DNA from 2 places in the Stenotrophomonas sp. K-6 genome. Region 2 is predicted to be linked to the other one. Evidence: predicted binding sites of a transcription regulator. Region 2 holds the regulator's gene; the other holds the start of a gene.
What was found. Region 2 encodes FliA, which starts transcription of late flagellar genes. Its sites were predicted from a motif close to TAAAGTTTNNCNNNCNNNGGCCGATAA; they were not measured.
Positions count from the first base shown of each region.

Region 1: AC13F7_RS17910 (methyl-accepting chemotaxis protein) is a predicted target of FliA. The motif match lies at 2,690-2,716, and genes of this name have one in related genera.

Region 1 covers NZ_JBSPUC010000006.1:231,720-236,102, reverse strand. Annotated here, with positions in the region: gene AC13F7_RS17920 (bifunctional diguanylate cyclase/phosphodiesterase) at 1-614, shown strand, start outside; gene AC13F7_RS17915 (hypothetical protein) at 1,089-1,355, opposite strand; gene AC13F7_RS17910 (methyl-accepting chemotaxis protein) at 1,470-2,660, opposite strand; gene hflD (high frequency lysogenization protein HflD) at 2,825-3,439, opposite strand; gene mnmA (tRNA 2-thiouridine(34) synthase MnmA) at 3,436-4,383, opposite strand, start outside.
Region 2 covers NZ_JBSPUC010000002.1:26,651-31,033, reverse strand. Annotated here, with positions in the region: gene AC13F7_RS05535 (chemotaxis protein CheA) at 1-1,085, opposite strand, end outside; gene AC13F7_RS05530 (protein phosphatase CheZ) at 1,091-1,705, opposite strand; gene cheY (chemotaxis response regulator CheY) at 1,705-2,097, opposite strand; gene AC13F7_RS05520 (RNA polymerase sigma factor FliA) at 2,114-2,860, opposite strand; gene AC13F7_RS05515 (MinD/ParA family ATP-binding protein) at 2,857-3,744, opposite strand; gene AC13F7_RS05510 (AAA family ATPase) at 3,731-4,383, opposite strand, start outside.

The DNA of each region.
Region 1 (4,383 bases), on a different contig from region 2:
TCGGCGACTGGGTACTGACCGAGGCCTGCCGCCAGGCGGCGGCGTGGGACGCGGCCGGGCTGGAGTTCGATCGCGTCGCCGTGAACGTCTCGGCCGTGCAGCTGCGTGACCGCGGCTTTGCCGAGCGCGTGATCGACATCTGCCACGCGCACGGCTGGCCGCCGCAGCGGCTGGAGCTGGAATTGACCGAGTCCGCGCTGATCCGTGACACCGACGTGCTGCGCCATTGCTTCGATGTGCTGGAGCGCCATGGCGTCCCGCTCGCGGTGGACGACTTCGGCACCGGCTTCTCGAACCTGCATTACCTCAACCGGTTCCCGGTCGGGCGCCTGAAGATCGACCGCAGTTTCGTCCAAGGCATGCTGCACGACGCGGGCACCGCGGAAGTCACCCAGGCGATCGTGCACCTGGGGCATGCCCTGGGCATGAAGGTGGTGGCCGAGGGCGTGGAAACCGCGCAGGAAGAGGCCATGCTGCGTCGCCAGGGCTGCGACGAGATCCAGGGTTACCTGTACTCGCGTCCGCTGGCCCCGCGCGACCTGGCGTTATGGTTGAAGCTGGGCACACAGACGCCCTCGCGTGAGAGTTACGCGGAAGTGACGCAGAGCGTCTAAGCGGATTCCGGCGCAACGTTCAGCGGGCATGGAAGCGGCGTCGAGCCGTCCTTTCGTCTCAGCGTACCCCCTCATCGGATCCGCGCCCGAATCTCCTTCGTGAGGTTTGCCGCCCTTGGAGAAGTGGCGGCGTTCCGCAGTGCGGATCCAGACCCTTCGCGGGAATGCCAGTCGGTAGTCACGCAAGGGCAGGCGGACCGTCGCGGCGGACCCAGAACAAAGCTCCGGGTTGCGACCATCCAGCCTGCGCGAAGACGGGCGGGTAGCCGATCCATTGGTCCACAGGGCCGATCCTGCCCTGCATCTCCAGGTCATCCAAGAGCAGAATGATGGTGCGCGGCGTCAACGGATGCGCGCACACGCGCTCCATGAGGTGCATACGCGGGTTACGTCCTGGATTCCGTCGATCCTGCGGAGAGTTTCATCCGGCGATTCGAGCGGGGCCACCGCCATGACGTTGTCCAGGTGCCGGGCTCAGCGCGCAGCAGCACCCAGGTCGTCACCGCTAAGGCCCAGGTCCCACGCCAGGCCGGCGAGGGCGGGATCGATGGGCGTGGTGCCCGGATCGATGGGTTGGCTGGCCAGTTTCGCCAGCTCCTGCTGTGCCAGCCGTTCCAGATGCGCGATCAGGGCGCGGCCGAGCAGGGGAGCGTGTTCGTTGACGGCGGCCCGTAGGTCGCCGTCGGCGATCTGTATCACCGGCTCCAGGTCGGTGGGTACTGGGGATGCAACGGACAGCATGGACGCATTCAACATCGGTCGATCATCTGCAGCCAAGGCGGGTAGTGCAAGCACAACGGCCCCGGGATGAACCGGGGCCGCAGTGTGTGCCGGGAGAGGCACGATAGCTCGGGATCAGAACAGTTCGACCGCGCCGGCGGCCATGCTCTGCTGGGCGACAGCCTTGTGCGGCGGACGCTCCCATTCGCTGCGCATGTCGCGCAGGCGGTTGCCGGTGCGCTGCAGGGCAGTGACGATCTCTTCGTCGACCACGCCGCCATTGCGCTGCAGCAGTTCCTGCAGGGCCACCGCTTCGCGGTTGATGGCGGTCAGGCGGTCCAGGTGGGTATGCACGCCGCCCAGGGCCTGGGTGGCAATGTCCTCGAACTGCAGGGCGCGGACCGCTTCAGCCACGCTGCTGTCGATCGCCCGGCCGCACTCGGAAATCTCGCGCATGCCGTCGCCCAGCGAGGCATTGATCTGGGCCACGTTGTCCAGCATCGCCGCCGCTTCCTGGCGCGCTTCGCGGGACCGGTCCATATCGCGGGAGGCCATGTGCGAGACCGTCTCGCGAACCTTGGCGATGGCGTCCTTGGAGCTGTGGGCCAGCTTGCGGATCTGCTCGTTGAAGGTGGTCGAGCGCTCGGACAGGTTGCGGACTTCGTCGGCGACCACCGCGAACCCGCGACCGGCTTCACCGGCACGCGCAGCTTCGATGGCGGCGTTCAACGCCAGCAGGTTGGTCTGGTCGGCAATCGACTTGACGTCTTCCAGCAGCGCGAAGATGCCATCCAGGTGCTGCGCCATCTGGTCGATGTGCTGCACGGTGTTGCTGCTCTGGCCGCTGACCTGTTCCAGCGCTTCCACCAGCTGTTCCATGCGGTGGCTGGCGTGCTGGGCGAAGCGGGCCACATCGACCCCGGCGCCACCGTCTTCACCGGCGCGATCAACGATGCGGGCCAGGGCCTGGCTCTGCTGGCGGGACTTGCGGTTCATGGCATCGAAGCTGCCACCCAGGCCGCTGACGGCGTGGCGGATCAGGTCACGGGCGCGTTCGACTTCGCCGCGGGAACCTTCGATTTCGTTGCCGACGAACGAGCGCAGCTCGCTCAGCAACTGGTCCTGCTCACGCAGGATGCGGGCCTGCTCGGGCGACCGCTGGTTCTGGGCGCGAGCCGTCCACCAGGCGAAGCCCAGCCAGCTGAGCGTCATCGTGGTCAGGATCGCCCAGCGAAGGGCGGCTGGCCACTCGAAGCCGATGGCAACGGGGAGCAGAAGGGTCAGGACCAGGGGGGCGGCCAAGCGGATGAAGAGGCGTGAGTACATGGACGTTCTCGGGGAGGTGCACGGATGCTGTATCGGCCGTACCCCGGTTTGCTTTAGCCATCCGCGTAATTTTCATGCATCACGGCGGCGGGCTCGCGACCCTGCATACGCCCCGGTGCCGGCCCCCGCAAGGGCCCGGCGACCGGGTGTTACCGCGATTTACCTCAGCGCAACTGGCGCGCGACCGCTTCCAGCATCGTCTTGCGCGAGAACAGGAAGTCCCAGTACTGGCCGCCGGTCTGGCGCCACAGCACGGCCGAGCGGACCGCGGCCAAGAGCAGGGCGCGGATCTCGGCGACCACCCCGGCCTGGCCGAGGTAATGCGGGTTGCCCTGGACCATCACGCGGGGTTTGAGATTGCTGATGGTGTCGGCGTACAGCCCCCCCAGCGCGGCCAGCACGTCCGGGTGGGCGCTGTCGCCCAGCTCGGTGGCCTGGGCCTGGGCGCGCTCGATCCCGGTGCTGACCTTGGCCACGATCTCGTGCTCGCGCACGAAGCGCCGCTCCAGCTGCAGGACCGACAGCGCCAGCCGCGGCAGGTGCTCGTCCTGGCCCTGGCTGCTCAGGTAGTTGTGCAGCAGGCGCAGCCCGGGGGCGACATTGCTGGCGCTGCCGTAGATCTCCTGCGGGGTGGCAGCGTCAATGCGGAACACGCTGTCCACCGCGGTACGCACCACGGCGGCTTCGGAGTGGCCGGTTTCGGCGATACGGCGCACCTGCTGCAGGGCCTGGGCGATGCCGGCCAGAGCAAGAACACGGTCGTCGACGGAAAAACTCATGCAGCAGATACCTCGAAAGGAGAAGGGGTGGCGCGCAGGCGCTGTTCCAGAGGGGCGTCGGTGGCTGCGATGACGGCGCCACCCAGGCAGACCTCATCGTCATACAACACCAGCGATTGACCCGGGGTGACGGCTCGCTGCGGCCGGGCGAAGCGCACCGCCAGGGTGCCATCGTCGTGCACGGTGACGGTGCACGGCTCGTCGGGCTGGCGGTAACGGGTCTGGGCGGTGCAGTCGAACTGGCGCGCAGGCGGCGCGCCGGCGATCCAGTGGGCGCGTTCGGAGTGCAGCCGGGTCGACTGCAGCCACGGGCTCTCGCGGTCCTGGTCAACGTACAGCACGTTGCTGGCCACATCCTTGCCCACCACGTACCACGGCGCCGCCGGCCGGCCGCGCACGCCGCCGATGTTCAATCCCTCGCGCTGGCCCAATGTGAAATAGAACACGCCCGGATGTTCGGCGATCAGGGCACCATCAGGATCGCGTATCTCGCCACGTTTCGCCGGCAGGTAACGGCCGAGGAACTCGCGGAAGTCGCGTTCGCCAATGAAGCAGATGCCGGTGGAATCCTTCTTGGCATGGGTCGGCAGGCGCGCATCCCGGGCGATCCGGCGCAGATCGTTTTTCTGCAGGTCGCCGATCGGGAACAGGGTCGCCGCCAGCTGCTCCTGGCCCAGCTGGTGCAGGAAGTAGCTCTGATCCTTGCTTCGGTCGGCACCGCGCAGCAGGGCCCAGCGCCTGCCGACCTGTGCGATGCGGGCGTAATGCCCGGTCGCGATGCGCTCGGCGCCGAGCTCACGCGCGGCGTCGAGAAAATGCTTGAACTTCACTTCGCGATTGCACAGCACGTCCGGATTGGGCGTGCGCCCGGCGGCGTACTCGGCCAGGAAGTGTTCGAACACGCCCTGCCAGTACTCGCTGGAGAAATCGCGGAAGTGGAATGG
Region 2 (4,383 bases):
TGGGCTTCGCGCAGGTCCGGCATCTCCACGCCGTGATCGATCGCGTTGCGGACCAGATGGACCAGTGGATCGGCCAGCGCTTCGACCAGGTTGCGGTCCAGCTCGGTCTCGGCACCGATCAGTTCCAGCTCCACTTCCTTCTTCAGCGAGCGCGCGACATCGCGGGCCACCTTGGGGAAGCGCGAGAACACCTTGCCGACCGGCTGCATGCGGGTGCGCATCACCGCCGACTGCAGGCGGGCGGTGGCGATGTCCAGGGTGGAGACCGCGCGGTCCAGCTCTTCATCGTGCAGGCGCGCGCGCAGGGTCTTGAGCCGGTTGCGCGAGAGCACCAGTTCGCCGATCAGGTTGACGATCGCATCCAGGCGTTTGGTATCCACGCGCACGGTGTGCTCGGCCTCGGCGACCGGCTTGTTGGGCGCCGGCTTGTTGGCGGCAGGCGCGGCGGGCGCTGCCACTGCACGCGGCGCCGGGGCCGGTGCAGCCGTCACGGGCTTGGCACCGGGTGCCGCGCCGCCGTGCAGCTGGTCGAGCAGGGATTCGAACTCGTCCTCGCTGATCATGCCGTCGTCTTTCCTGGCGGCGACCGCGGTCGGTGCGGCACCGCCATGCAGCTGGTCGAGCAGTGCTTCGAATTCATCGTCGGTGATCAGCTCACCGCTGCTGGGGCCGGCGGCGGCGCTCGGTGCGGCCGCCGGCGTCGCCGGGCCGTTGACGTCGAACTGTGCGATCAGCTCCGGCGGGGCATAGCCCGGCTCGGTGCCGGCCGAGACCGAGTCCAGCATCGACTGCAGATAGTCCAGCGACTGCTGGGCCGCGTCGAAGTGATGGGCTTGCAGCGTGGCCTGGCCCGAGCGCGCCATGCCGAGGGTTTCCTCGGCGGCGTGGCACAGCTCGACCATCGCCTGGATGCCGAGGAAGCCCGCGCCGCCTTTGAGCGTGTGGAACCCGCGGAACACGGCGTTGAGCTGGTCACCGTCCTGGGGCGCCTGCTCCAGCGACACCAGCTGTTCGCCAAGGCGATCCAGGATCTCCTGGGCCTCGAGGATGAAGTCGGCAGCGATATCGTCCGGAACAGCACTCATGATCGTTAAAGTCCCAAATCGGAGAGCAGGTCGTCAGCGTCGACCTGTGAAACCTGGTGGCGGTCCAGACCGGTCACGGCCGGGCCGGCCAGACCGTTGTCGCGCTTGTGCGCGGTGTCGTCCTGCGGCGGCAGCCCGAGTGCACCGAAGCCTTCATGCACGCGACGCACGATGCCCACCACGCGGCGGATGATCTGCCCGGTGAGATCCTGGTAGCTCTGGGTGAGTGCGATCTCGGTCAGGTTGTGGCGGATGCGGTCCAGCTGCTGGTCCTGGTCGGCCGTCACGCCATTGGCGCGCAGCTGCTCGGTGAGCGTGCGGCATTCTTCGGCCAGGTCCAGGGTGCGGTGGGTGGCCTGTTCGGTCATCGCCACCACGTGATCCAGACGCGCGCAGGCATCGTCCAGTTCGCCGGCTTCGCTGGGCAGGCTGGGCAGCTCGCCCAGTGCCTGGCCCAGCTCGCGGGCAAGCCGGTTCAACCCGGCCATCATCGGCTGGGTCCGCAGTGCGGCCAGTGCATCGATTTGCTGACGCCACGCTGCTTCGTCGCCCGATTCCAGCGCGGCCAGTGCATCCTGCAGGCGCTGCACCAGCGCTGATTTGTCGCTCAGGGTTTCCATCAGGCGCTCGCCGCCAGACGTTCGAAGATCTTGCCGAGCTTTTCTTCCAGGGTCTGGGCGGTGAACGGCTTGATGATGTAGCCGTTGACGCCGTTCTGGGCCGCTTCGATGATCTGCTCGCGCTTGGCTTCTGCGGTCACCATCAACACCGGCAGGGTCTTGAGCTTGGCGTCGGCGCGGATGGCCTTGAGCAGGTCGATGCCCGTCATCACCGGCATGTTCCAGTCGGTGACCACGAAATCGAACGGCTGGCTCTGCAACAGCATCAGCGCGGCATGCCCGTCCTCGGCTTCGGCGGTGTTGGTGAAGCCCAGATCGCCCAGCAGGTTCTTGACGATACGACGCATGGTCGAAAAATCGTCGACGATCAGGATACGCATGTTCTTGTCCAAAGCTCTTTCCTCGGTCTTAATGGTTCTCGAGGCCGGCGTCGGCCGCCTCGAAGATTTTCAGTCGGCCACGCAGGCGCAGCACGGCCTGGCCATGGATCTGGCACACGCGCGATTCGCTGACGCCCAACACGGCGCCGATCTCTTTCAGGTTCAGTTCCTGCTCGTAGTACAGCGACAGGACCAGCTGTTCGCGCTCGGGCAGCAGTCCGATGGCGTTGCCCAGCTCACGTCCGAACTCACCGCGCTCCAGCACCTGCTGCGGGGTCGGGCCGCCCTGGGCAACGGTGTCCAGTTCGCCCTGGTCCTCGATCCGTGATTCCAGGCTCAGCACCTGGCCGCGCGAGGCATCTTCCATCAGGCGCAGGTAGTCCGGCAGCGGCATGTCCATCGCGGCGGCCACTTCCGTGGCGCTGGCGGCACGGCCGGTGCTCTGCTCAAGCCGGCGGATGGTGGCGGCGGCGTCGCGGGCGCGGCGGTGGACCGAGCGCGGTACCCAGTCGCCACGGCGGATCTCATCGATCATCGAGCCACGGATGCGGATCGAGGCATAGGTCTCGAACGAGGCGCCCTGGTCGGCGTCGTAGCTGCGCGACGCTTCGATCAGGCCCATCATGCCGGCCTGGATCAGGTCGTCCACTTCCACGCTCGCCGGCAGGCGGGCGGCCAGGTGATGGGCGATGCGGCGGACCAGGTCGGAGTGCTGGGCAATGCACTCGTTGGCTGCGACCCGCTGGACCTCTTTGTATTGTGCGGCGCCTTTCATGCGGTCACCCCGCGTTGCTTGAGGATGCGTTCGAGGAAGAACTCAACGCCGCCACGTGGCTCGGTCGGGGCCTGCCAGCGTGCGGTACGGCGCGCGATCTCGGTCAGTGCCAGCGCCGAGGGGCTGGACGGGTAGGCCTTCACCACCGGCTGCTGGCGCTGGACCGACAGGCGCAGCCAGTCGTCCTGCGGCACGCAGCCCAGGTAGTTGAGCGAGACATCGGCGAGGAACTTCTCGCAGACGCGGGTCAGCTTCTCGTACAGCACCCGGCCTTCATTCGGGTCGCGCACCATGTTGGCGACCACCTGGATCCGGTCCACGCCGCGTTCGCGCGAGAGCACTTTGATCAAGGCGTAGGCGTCGGTGATCGAGGCCGGCTCATCGCAGACCACGACGACGGTGTCCTGGGCGGCCTGGCAGAACGTCAACACGCCGTCGGTGATGCCCGCGGCCGTGTCCACCACCATGATGTCCAGCTCACGCTCCAGCTCGGAAAACACGTTGATCAGCCCGATGTGCTCGGCCTGCTGCAGCTCGGCCATGTTGCGGCGGCCGGAGGCGGCCGGCACCACCAGCAGGCCGCCGGGGCCTTCGATGATGACCTCCTCCAGCGTGCAGCGCCCGGCGATCAGGTCGGCCAGGGTCACGGTCGGCTTCAGCCCCAGGATCACATCGACATTGGCCAGGGCCAGGTCGGCATCCAGCAGCAGGGTGCGTTTGCCCATGCTGGCAAGCGCCACGGCCAGGTTGGCCGAAACGTTCGTTTTGCCCACGCCGCCCTTGCCGCCGGTGACGGCGATGGTGCGGACCGGGCCCAGCGGCTGGCTTCGGGTAGCCGACAACGGGAAGGTCTGGGTCAGCTTGGCGTACTCACGCGACGGCATGGTTCAACTCCGGGTTGCAGGGCATATCGGCCGCGCGGCGCAAATCTTCAAGGCGAAGTACAAGATTGGCCGCACTGGCACGGTGCAGGTCTTCAGGAACGTCCTGGCCATCGGTGACCCAGGTGATCGGCAGGCGGTGGTCCACGGCCACCGACAGGGCGGTACCGAAGCGCCCGGTCTCGTCCAGCTTGCTCAGCACCACACCCTGCGGGTTGGCGGCGCTGAAGCGGCGGACCACCTCGTCCATGTCGCCGAAACTGGTGTTGGCCGGCAGCACCAGCAGGGTGCGGATCTGCTCGGCGGCCCGCAGCCACTGCAGCTGGGCGGCCAGCGCACGGTCGCGCGGGCCCAGGCCGGCGGTGTCGATCAGGACCAGTTTGTAGTCCTTCAGGCGTTCCAGCAGCTGGTTCAGATCGCTGCCACTGCTGGCCTCGTGGACGGCGATGCCGAGCTGGCGGCCGAAGCCGTACAGCTGCTCGCGGGCGCCGATGCGGCCGGTATCGGTGGTGACCAGGGCCACATCGCGGGCGGCGTGGGCTTCGGCGAAGCGCGAGGCCAGCTTGGCGATGGTGGTGGTCTTGCCGGCACCCGTCGGGCCGACCAGGGCGATCACGCCGCCCGCTTCGAGCGGGTCGACCG